3 regions of the Peribacillus sp. TH27 genome follow, and region 1 is predicted to be linked to each of the others. Evidence: a T-box and tRNA genes for the amino acid it is inferred to sense, from the RefSeq annotation. Region 1 holds a T-box; the other regions hold tRNA genes.

Region 1 (3,248 bases):
GTCCAAGTTTATTAGGTGGGGATGTAGAAAATATTTCTGTAAGCCCTTTCACTCTCGTTTTTGAACGGGCAGGATTTGCTTTCGCTGCTTCTGTCATGAATGCTGTTGTTTTGACATCATTACTTTCTGCAGGGAACTCGGGGCTTTATGCATCAACTCGGATGTTATGGTCGATGGCAAAAGATAATCAGGCTCCAAAGTTTCTAGCTAAAGTTAACAGAAGGGGAATCCCGATGAATGCCTTGATTCTCACGGCAATAATTGGAGGACTAGCTTTTTTAACATCTGTTTTTGGGGATCATGTGTTTACATGGCTATTAAATGCTTCAGGATTAACGGGATTTATCGCTTGGATTGGAATTGCCGTAAGCCATTATCGTTTTAGACGTGCGTACGTAGCACAGGGCGGTGACTTAAATGAGTTAAAATACAAAGCAAAATGGTTCCCATTCGGTCCGATTCTTTCATTTTTTCTATGTATAGTTGTCATTGCAGGGCAGAATTACGAGGCGTTTCTAAGCGGCAGTATTGACTGGTATGGGGTCGCAGTCTCCTATATTGGTTTACCAATTTTTTTAGCGATATGGTTAGGGTACAAGGTTTTTCATAAGACAAAGGTAATTTCATTGAAAGATTGTCATTTTGAGAAATCAGCATAGGAAACGTAAACTGAATTTCAAAGTCAGTATCGTAACGAGCATTGTGAATGTTATCATTCATGATGCTTTTTTATCGTTGTTGCACTTATCGTTTTATTCGTCGTTGCCATTACTTATTAATTAAGAAATTGCTTACGATTTCTAACAAAAAGAATAGTAATCAATTAGATATTGAAAACAGATTTGATAGAGTTGAAGATGAATTGAATTCGATGAATAAAGGGAAGTAATGATTAATTAAAATAGGAAGAAAAATGGTTTGATAATCTTTTAAAATACACATAGTATAAAATCTTTTATTTCTATTGTACGAATGCCAGTTTTTTGCGCAGGAAGTCGCTTTTTATAATTTTTTTGATAAAAGAATAATAAGATGTTGTCACTTATGGAAATTTATTGTAATATATATAACAATATAATGACCTAATGAATTTAAAAAAGCCATGATAAGGACATGAATTATTTTTACGGTTTTCAGAGAGGGAAGGGTAGCTGTGAACTTCCTGGCTTAGGGAAATGATTTACCGCCTTTGAGCTATATCAGTGAACGATAGTAACTGATATCGTCTAAGCTACGTTACAGCTCCAGAGCCATAAGTTGTATCTTACTTATGGGAAATTGGGTGGAACCACGAGTAAAACGCACTCGTCCCTTGTATAGGGATGAGTGCGTTTTTTTTATATGAAATTGTTGCCATGATAAGGACATGAATCATTTTTACGGTCTTCAGAGAGGGAAGGGTAGCTGTGAACTTCTTGGCTTAGGGAAATGATTTACCGCCTTTGAGCTATATCAGTGAACGATAGTAACTGATATCGTCTAAGCTACGTTACAGCTCCAGAGCCATGAGTAATCTTACTCATGGGAAATTGGGTGGAATCACGGGTATAACGCACTCGTCCCTTGTATAGGGATGGGTGCGTTTTTTTTATATAAAATTATTGCCATGATAAGGACATGAATCATTTTTACGGTCTTCAGAGAGGGAAGGGTAGCTGTGAACTTCCTGGCTTAGGGAAATGATTTACCGCCTTTGAGCTATATCAGTGAACGATAGTAACTGATATCGTCTAAGCTACGTTACAGCTCCAGAGCCATAAGTTGTATCTTACTTATGGGAAATTGGGTGGAACCACGAGTAAAACGCACTCGTCCCTTGTATAGGGATGAGTGTGTTTTTTTTATTACTAAAAAGGGGTGTATGTATTATGAGTGGAGATATGATTATGATTCAATTCCCGGATGGGAAACAAAAAGGGTATCTGAAAGGGATCACAGTGGAAAGTGTGGCAGAGTCCATCAGTTCCAGTTTAAGGAAAATGGCAGTTGTAGGGAAACTGGATAAACAACTGGTGGATCTGAGTTTCAAGCTGGATAAAGATGCCGAACTAGCGATTTTAACTCTTGATTCGGATGAAGGATTACATGTTTTACGTCATACATCAGCGCATGTTATGGCACAAGCAGTGAAGAGAATTTACGGTAATGTAAAATTAGGGATAGGACCAGTCATTGAAGACGGATTTTACTATGATTTTAAGCTGGATCATCCTTTGACTTCTGATGATTTACTGGCCATTGAAAAAGAGATGGAAAATATCATAAGTGAAAATTTGGAAATCAAAAGAGTCGAAGTTTCTTATGAAGAGGCAGAAAAGTTATTTGAGAGTAATGGGGAATCATTCAAGTTAGAAATAGTAAAGAACATCCCTAAAGATGAAAAACTGAGTCTATATAAACAAGGGGAATTTATCGATCTTTGCAGGGGGCCGCACCTTCCATCCACATCATTTGTAAAATCGTTCAAGTTAACTCATGTATCTGGAGCCTATTGGAGAGGGGACAGTCAAAATGAAGTTCTTCAACGGGTGTATGGCGTGGCTTTCAGCAAGAAAAAGGATTTACAGGGTCATTTGAAATTCTTAGAGGAAGCAGCCAAACGCAATCATCGTAAATTAGGGAAGCAGTTGGAGTTATTCATGTTTTCAGAGGAAGCCCCAGGAATGCCGTTTTATTTACCGAAAGGACAAATCATGCGAAATGAATTGGAAAAATTCTCGAGGGAGCTTCAGACTAGCGCTGATTACGACGAAGTTCGAACTCCTTTTATGATGAATCAACGGTTATGGGAACAATCGGGTCACTGGGATCATTACCATGAAAATATGTACTTTTCAGAAGTCGATCATACAAAATTTGCAATGAAGCCAATGAACTGTCCTGGTCATATGCTTATTTATAAAAACCATCTTTATTCATACAGAGATTTACCCATTCGTATGGCTGAGTTCGGTCAAGTTCACCGTCATGAGTATAGTGGCGCATTAAATGGAATGCTTCGGGTCCGTACATTTTGTCAGGATGATGCCCATATATTTGTTCGGGAGGATCAAATCGAAAGTGAAATTATACAAGTGTTTAATATGATTGACGAAGTCTATCGTACTTTTGGATTCGAGTATTCTGTGGAACTTTCGACTCGTCCAGAAGATTCATTAGGTGATGACTACCTTTGGGAAACTTCTGAATTAGCATTAAAAAATGTTCTGGAGAATATTGGGATTGATTACCACTTAAATGAAGGAGAC
Region 2 (3,248 bases), 470 kb from region 1:
CGGTTAACAGCCGAATGCTCTACCACTGAGCTACTGCGGAACAATATGAATATGGTGGGCCTAAATGGACTCGAACCATCGACCTCACGCTTATCAGGCGTGCGCTCTAACCAGCTGAGCTATAGGCCCATAAATTGGAGCGGGTGAAGGGAATCGAACCCTCATCATCAGCTTGGAAGGCTGAGGTTTTACCACTAAACTACACCCGCGAAATGGGGCGACTGATGGGAATCGAACCCACGAATGCCTGAACCACAATCAGGTGCGTTAACCACTTCGCCACAATCGCCGTAATTTTTGAAATAATGGTGGCTCAGGACGGAATCGAACCGCCGACACAAGGATTTTCAGTCCTTTGCTCTACCGACTGAGCTACTGAGCCACATTTGTATTAAATTTTATAATGGCGGTCCCGACGGGAATCGAACCCGCGATCTCCTGCGTGACAGGCAGGCATGTTAACCGCTACACCACGGGACCTAATAATTGCGGGGACAGGATTTGAACCTGCGACCTTCGGGTTATGAGCCCGACGAGCTACCGGACTGCTCCACCCCGCGACGGTAATAATGAAACGATCTCGCATCAAGTTTTCGTGTAAATTGTTTCTTCCGCTTCCTCTATGTAAAGGTTGTTTCAAAACAACTTGCTGCTTTTAAAGAAATGGAGGAGGTAGAGGGATTCGAACCCCCGCGGGATTTGACTCCCCTGTCGGTTTTCAAGACCGATCCCTTCAGCCGAACTTGGGTATACCTCCGTGGCTAAAAAAATTACATGGTGGACCTTGTAGGACTCGAACCTACGACCGGACGGTTATGAGCCGTCTGCTCTAACCAGCTGAGCTAAAGGTCCTTATATTTATTGGTAGCGGCGGAGGGGATCGAACCCCCGACCTCACGGGTATGAACCGTACGCTCTAGCCAGCTGAGCTACACCGCCAATATAATATAAGTTTTGATGAAAAATGGTGGAGCCTAGCGGGATCGAACCGCTGACCTCCTGCGTGCAAGGCAGGCGCTCTCCCAGCTGAGCTAAGGCCCCATTCATTAGAAATCACGTGGTCGGGAAGACAGGATTCGAACCTGCGACCCCTTGGTCCCAAACCAAGTGCTCTACCAAGCTGAGCTACTTCCCGCAAAAAACATGGTGCGCCCGGCGGGAGTCGAACCTACAACCTTCTGATTCGTAGTCAGATGCTCTATCCAATTGAGCTACGGGCGCATATTAAGATGGTGCCGAGGACCGGAATCGAACCGGTACGGTAGTCACCTACCGCAGGATTTTAAGTCCTGTGCGTCTGCCAGTTCCGCCACCCCGGCACATACGAAAAGTGGAGCGGAAGACGGGATTCGAACCCGCGACCCCAACCTTGGCAAGGTTGTATTCTACCACTGAACTACTTCCGCATGAAAGATGCGGGTGAAGGGACTTGAACCCCCACGCCTTGCGGCGCCAGATCCTAAGTCTGGTGCGTCTGCCAATTCCGCCACACCCGCATAATATAATGGTGAGCCATGAAGGATTCGAACCTTCGACCCTCTGATTAAAAGTCAGATGCTCTACCAACTGAGCTAATGGCTCGTACGTTTAATAATAAAAGATGGTGCCGGCAAGAGGACTTGAACCCCCAACCTACTGATTACAAGTCAGTTGCTCTACCAGTTGAGCTACACCGGCAGGTGTAAAAATGGTGGAGGATGACGGGATCGAACCGCCGACCCTCTGCTTGTAAGGCAGATGCTCTCCCAGCTGAGCTAATCCTCCATATGTGTAACTGCTTGGCGGCGTCCTACTCTCACAGGGGGAAACCCCCAACTACCATCGGCGCTGAAGAGCTTAACTGCCGTGTTCGGAATGGGAACGGGTGTGACCTCTTCGCTATCGCCACCAAACAATGTTAACATTTTTTTAAGACATTTATTATTATAACGTCTTTTTGAAAAAATGCAAGAAGAAATTTTCATTCCTTCAAAACTAGATAATAAGAAGGTATTTCATTTTTTAAAGCGTGGTTAAGTCCTCGATCTATTAGTATCAGTCAGCTCCACATGTCGCCACGCTTCCACCTCTGACCTATCAACCTGATCATCTTTCAGGGATCTTACTAGCTTGCGCTATGGGAAATCTCATCTCGAGGGGGGCTTCATGCTTAGATGCTTTCAGCACTTATCCCGTCCGCACGTAGCTACCCAGCTATGCCTTTGGCAAGACAACTGGTACACCAGCGGTGCGTCCATCCCGGTCCTCTCGTACTAAGGACAGCTCCTCTCAAATTTCCTGCGCCCGCGACGGATAGGGACCGAACTGTCTCACGACGTTCTGAACCCAGCTCGCGTACCGCTTTAATGGGCGAACAGCCCAACCCTTGGGACCGACTACAGCCCCAGGATGCGATGAGCCGACATCGAGGTGCCAAACCTCCCCGTCGATGTGGACTCTTGGGGGAGATAAGCCTGTTATCCCCGGGGTAGCTTTTATCCGTTGAGCGATGGCCCTTCCATGCGGAACCACCGGATCACTAAGCCCGACTTTCGTCCCTGCTCGACTTGTAGGTCTCGCAGTCAAGCTCCCTTGTGCCTTTACACTCTACGAATGATTTCCAACCATTCTGAGGGAACCTTTGGGCGCCTCCGTTACTCTTTAGGAGGCGACCGCCCCAGTCAAACTGCCCACCTGACACTGTCTCCCACCCCGATAAGGGGCGCGGGTTAGAATTTCAATACAGCCAGGGTAGTATCCCACCAACGCCTCCACCGAAGCTAGCGCTCCGGCTTCTCAGGCTCCTACCTATCCTGTACAAGCTGTACCAAAATTCAATATCAGGCTGCAGTAAAGCTCCACGGGGTCTTTCCGTCCTGTCGCGGGTAACCTGCATCTTCACAGGTACTATAATTTCACCGAGTCTCTCGTTGAGACAGTGCCCAGATCGTTACACCTTTCGTGCGGGTCGGAACTTACCCGACAAGGAATTTCGCTACCTTAGGACCGTTATAGTTACGGCCGCCGTTTACTGGGGCTTCGGTTCAAAGCTTCGCTTGCGCTAACCTCTCCCCTTAACCTTCCAGCACCGGGCAGGTGTCAGCCCCTATACTTCGCCTTGCGGCTTCGCAGAGACCTGTGTTTTTGCTAAACAGTCGCCTGGGCCTATTCACTGCGGCTTTTCCGGGCTATTCACCCTAAAAAGCACCCCTTCTCCCGAAGTTACGGGGTCATTTTGCCGAGTTCCTTAACGAGAGTTCTCTCGCACA
Region 3 (3,248 bases), 1.9 Mb from region 1:
TATGAGAACCTTGCAAATAATTGTTGCCGATAGTGTTTCATCTGGAGAGCTGCGTAACGTGGAAAGTCGGCTTTTATACAGTTGAGTTGATACGAAAAAGTTTCTTATCAACTCATCCAGTCTTGTGAGTTATGCAGTTCTGAAATTACCGAACACAGAAAGGAATAACCCCACCATTGAAAAAATTTCTAAACAAAATCAAAATAGCTGGCTCCATTTTGACCATCATACTCATGATATTCACTTTCGGAATTATACTTTTCAACAAAGCTTTCACAGAGCCAGAAGTAGATATTAAGTATTACAAGATAGGGCATGTCGAACACAGGCCAAATATTTGGGAGGGCATGAGTAAAGAAGAATACCAAAAAATAAAATATTTAGAGGAACAGAAAACATTCAATTATGATCTCTACGAACCAGAGCTGCTTGACGCAGAAGGAAATCCGATTATTGAAGAAAATGTTGAATACTAAAAAAAATGTGCCCGATTTGGACACATCTTTTTTGTTTACTTATAAATGCAATGCTCCGAAATTAGGCTTCGTTTTCTCAGTGGTAGAAATCCATTCTCCTAATTCATCGAAATATTTTTGAACTTCTTCTTTAGTTTTGGTTTCTGAAGCATCCCAAATATCTGATAAGAAATATCCTAAATCGTTTGGATATGAAATTGATTCTCTGTCAAATGCTTTTTCAATAGCAGGACTGCCGTGTTTATCGCCTTCGTCACCATGAATTTTCATAGTAATAACAGTCCATCCATTTTCTTTTTTTATAAGAGTGTAATTGTCATAATGGCCCCAACGATTGCTATGAACACGTAATTTAAAATCTTCACCGATATTATTCAAATTTTCCCCTCTCTTCCCATAATACTACAACTGTATTTTACCACCAGAACGCGGTAAATGACGAACTTCACGGTATTTAATATCAGCAATTTAATATCCTTTTCTGTCATTGTTACCAATGGTCGTTTAATCGCATTAAATTGTTCTCGATAATATTTCAAAGTATGAGGACAAAGATTCCTTAATTGGCAGTCTTCAAAGAATAATTTAAACTCCAATTCATCAGATTTAACGTAAGTAGTTTTTGTAACAATTCTTAATTCATCTTCCTATAGTAAATTTCCTCCTTTACTCATCGCACACTACCCCGCACAATATTTGTACATATTCTGTAGTGCGTGATAAACACAAAAAAGCTTCACACAATTAAGTGTGAAGCTTGAAGTAATAGCTTTTCTTCGCTATTGGTGATACCGGTGGCCGGGGTCGAACCGGCACTCCAGAGGAACACGATTTTGAGTCGTGCGCGTCTGCCAATTCCGCCACACCGGCATTTTTGTTGGAGGCGGCAACCGGAATCGAACCGGTGGTAAAGGTTTTGCAGACCTCTGCCTTACCGCTTGGCTATGCCGCCAACGTTTTTGGAGCGAAAGACGGGATTCGAACCCGCGACCCCAACCTTGGCAAGGTTGTATTCTACCACTGAACTACTTTCGCGAATGGCTGGGCTAGAAGGGATCGAACCTTCGCATGACGGAATCAAAATCCGTTGCCTTACCGCTTGGCTATAGCCCATTAACGTTATACTTATTATACCATCATTTATTAAAAAATGGGGCGACTGATGGGAATCGAACCCACGAATGCCTGAACCACAATCAGGTGCGTTAACCACTTCGCCACAATCGCCATTATAAAATTAAAATTGGCAGGGGTAGTAGGACTCGAACCCACACTGGAGGTTTTGGAGACCTCTGTTCTACCTTTAAACTATACCCCTATAAATAAAATGGTGGAGGGGGGCAGATTCGAACTGCCGAACCCGAAGGAGCGGATTTACAGTCCGCCGCGTTTAGCCACTTCGCTACCCCTCCGCATATGGATGTTACTGGTGCCGGCAAGAGGACTTGAACCCCCAACCTACTGATTACAAGTCAGTTGCTCTACCAGTTGAGCTACACCGGCACTACAATGGTGGCTCAGGACGGAATCGAACCGCCGACACAAGGATTTTCAGTCCTTTGCTCTACCGACTGAGCTACTGAGCCAAACAATAAAAATGGCGGTCCCGACGGGAATCGAACCCGCGATCTCCTGCGTGACAGGCAGGCATGTTAACCGCTACACCACGGGACCATAGATTGCGGGGACAGGATTTGAACCTGCGACCTTCGGGTTATGAGCCCGACGAGCTACCGGACTGCTCCACCCCGCGACGTTAATAATGCTGCTATTGCATCAAGTTTTCGTGTTAACAGTTTCATTATATCTGATATATAGAAACAACTTGTTGCTTTTTAAAAAATGGTGGAGGATGACGGGATCGAACCGCCGACCCTCTGCTTGTAAGGCAGATGCTCTCCCAGCTGAGCTAATCCTCCATATGTTTTCGGAATGGTGACCCGTACGGGATTCGAACCCGTGTTACCGCCGTGAAAGGGCGGTGTCTTAACCGCTTGACCAACGGGCCAGTTGTAAATGGCGGAGAGCAAGGGATTTGAACCCTTGAGACAGGGTTACCCGTCTACACGATTTCCAATCGTGCTCCTTCGGCCACTCGGACAGCTCTCCAATAATGGCTCCGCAGGTAGGACTCGAACCTACGACCGTTCGGTTAACAGCCGAATGCTCTACCACTGAGCTACTGCGGAACGATATAAGCTTGGCGACGTCCTACTCTCACAGGGGGAAACCCCCAACTACCATCGGCGCTGAAGAGCTTAACTGCCGTGTTCGGAATGGGAACGGGTGTGACCTCTTCGCTATCGTCACCAAACATTATTAACATTTTTTCAAGACATATATTATTATAACGTCTTTTTGAGAAAATGCAAGAAGAAATTTTCATTCCTTCAAAACTAGATAATAAGAAGGTATTTCATTTTTTAAAGCGTGGTTAAGTCCTCGATCTATTAGTATCAGTCAGCTCCACATGTCGCCACGCTTCCACCTCTGACCTATCAACCTGATCATCTTTCAGGGATCTTACTAGCTTGCGCTATGGGAAATCTCATCTCGAGGGGGGCTTCATGCTTAGATGCTTTCAGCACTTATCCCGTCCGCACGTAGCTACCCAGCTATGCCTTTGGCAAGACAACTGGTACACCAGCGGTGCGTCCATCCCGGTCCTCTCGTACTAAGGACAGCTCCTCTCAAATTTCCTGCGCCCGCGACGGATAGGGACCGAACTGTCTCACGACGTTCTGAACCCAGCTCGCGTACCGCTTTAATGGG

Evidence for each region. The T-box of region 1 lies ahead of thrS (threonine--tRNA ligase). A T-box ahead of a tRNA ligase gene usually reads a tRNA of that ligase, here a tRNA-Thr.
Region 2: it encodes a tRNA-Thr, which carries the amino acid that the T-box ahead of thrS (threonine--tRNA ligase) is inferred to sense. The anticodon was not compared.
Region 3: it encodes a tRNA-Thr, which carries the amino acid that the T-box ahead of thrS (threonine--tRNA ligase) is inferred to sense. The anticodon was not compared.

The regions. Positions count from the first base shown of each region.
Region 1 covers NZ_JAEKEV010000002.1:4,257,370-4,260,617, forward strand. Annotated here, with positions in the region: gene JFU24_RS21875 (amino acid permease) at 1-659, shown strand, start outside; T-box leader at 1,094-1,316, shown strand; T-box leader at 1,347-1,567, shown strand; T-box leader at 1,598-1,820, shown strand; gene thrS (threonine--tRNA ligase) at 1,881-3,248, shown strand, end outside.
Region 2 covers NZ_JAEKEV010000002.1:3,782,951-3,786,198, reverse strand. Annotated here, with positions in the region: tRNA gene JFU24_RS19665 (tRNA-Asn) at 1-40, opposite strand, end outside; tRNA gene JFU24_RS19660 (tRNA-Ile) at 53-129, opposite strand; tRNA gene JFU24_RS19655 (tRNA-Gly) at 136-209, opposite strand; tRNA gene JFU24_RS19650 (tRNA-His) at 214-289, opposite strand; tRNA gene JFU24_RS19645 (tRNA-Phe) at 307-382, opposite strand; tRNA gene JFU24_RS19640 (tRNA-Asp) at 405-480, opposite strand; tRNA gene JFU24_RS19635 (tRNA-Met) at 487-560, opposite strand; tRNA gene JFU24_RS19630 (tRNA-Ser) at 665-757, opposite strand; tRNA gene JFU24_RS19625 (tRNA-Ile) at 776-852, opposite strand; tRNA gene JFU24_RS19620 (tRNA-Met) at 863-939, opposite strand; tRNA gene JFU24_RS19615 (tRNA-Ala) at 966-1,041, opposite strand; tRNA gene JFU24_RS19610 (tRNA-Pro) at 1,059-1,135, opposite strand; tRNA gene JFU24_RS19605 (tRNA-Arg) at 1,145-1,221, opposite strand; tRNA gene JFU24_RS19600 (tRNA-Leu) at 1,231-1,319, opposite strand; tRNA gene JFU24_RS19595 (tRNA-Gly) at 1,332-1,406, opposite strand; tRNA gene JFU24_RS19590 (tRNA-Leu) at 1,415-1,496, opposite strand; tRNA gene JFU24_RS19585 (tRNA-Lys) at 1,506-1,581, opposite strand; tRNA gene JFU24_RS19580 (tRNA-Thr) at 1,602-1,677, opposite strand; tRNA gene JFU24_RS19575 (tRNA-Val) at 1,689-1,764, opposite strand; rRNA gene rrf (5S ribosomal RNA) at 1,777-1,892, opposite strand; rRNA gene JFU24_RS19565 (23S ribosomal RNA) at 2,009-3,248, opposite strand, start outside.
Region 3 covers NZ_JAEKEV010000002.1:2,312,117-2,315,364, forward strand. Annotated here, with positions in the region: gene JFU24_RS12590 (hypothetical protein) at 1-85, shown strand, start outside; gene JFU24_RS12595 (hypothetical protein) at 177-476, shown strand; gene JFU24_RS12600 (hypothetical protein) at 516-854, opposite strand; tRNA gene JFU24_RS12605 (tRNA-Leu) at 1,266-1,346, opposite strand; tRNA gene JFU24_RS12610 (tRNA-Cys) at 1,355-1,428, opposite strand; tRNA gene JFU24_RS12615 (tRNA-Gly) at 1,437-1,511, opposite strand; tRNA gene JFU24_RS12620 (tRNA-Gln) at 1,515-1,589, opposite strand; tRNA gene JFU24_RS12625 (tRNA-His) at 1,628-1,703, opposite strand; tRNA gene JFU24_RS12630 (tRNA-Trp) at 1,721-1,794, opposite strand; tRNA gene JFU24_RS12635 (tRNA-Tyr) at 1,805-1,888, opposite strand; tRNA gene JFU24_RS12640 (tRNA-Thr) at 1,904-1,979, opposite strand; tRNA gene JFU24_RS12645 (tRNA-Phe) at 1,987-2,062, opposite strand; tRNA gene JFU24_RS12650 (tRNA-Asp) at 2,075-2,150, opposite strand; tRNA gene JFU24_RS12655 (tRNA-Met) at 2,156-2,229, opposite strand; tRNA gene JFU24_RS12660 (tRNA-Val) at 2,320-2,395, opposite strand; tRNA gene JFU24_RS12665 (tRNA-Glu) at 2,410-2,484, opposite strand; tRNA gene JFU24_RS12670 (tRNA-Ser) at 2,494-2,585, opposite strand; tRNA gene JFU24_RS12675 (tRNA-Asn) at 2,591-2,665, opposite strand; rRNA gene rrf (5S ribosomal RNA) at 2,675-2,790, opposite strand; rRNA gene JFU24_RS12685 (23S ribosomal RNA) at 2,907-3,248, opposite strand, start outside.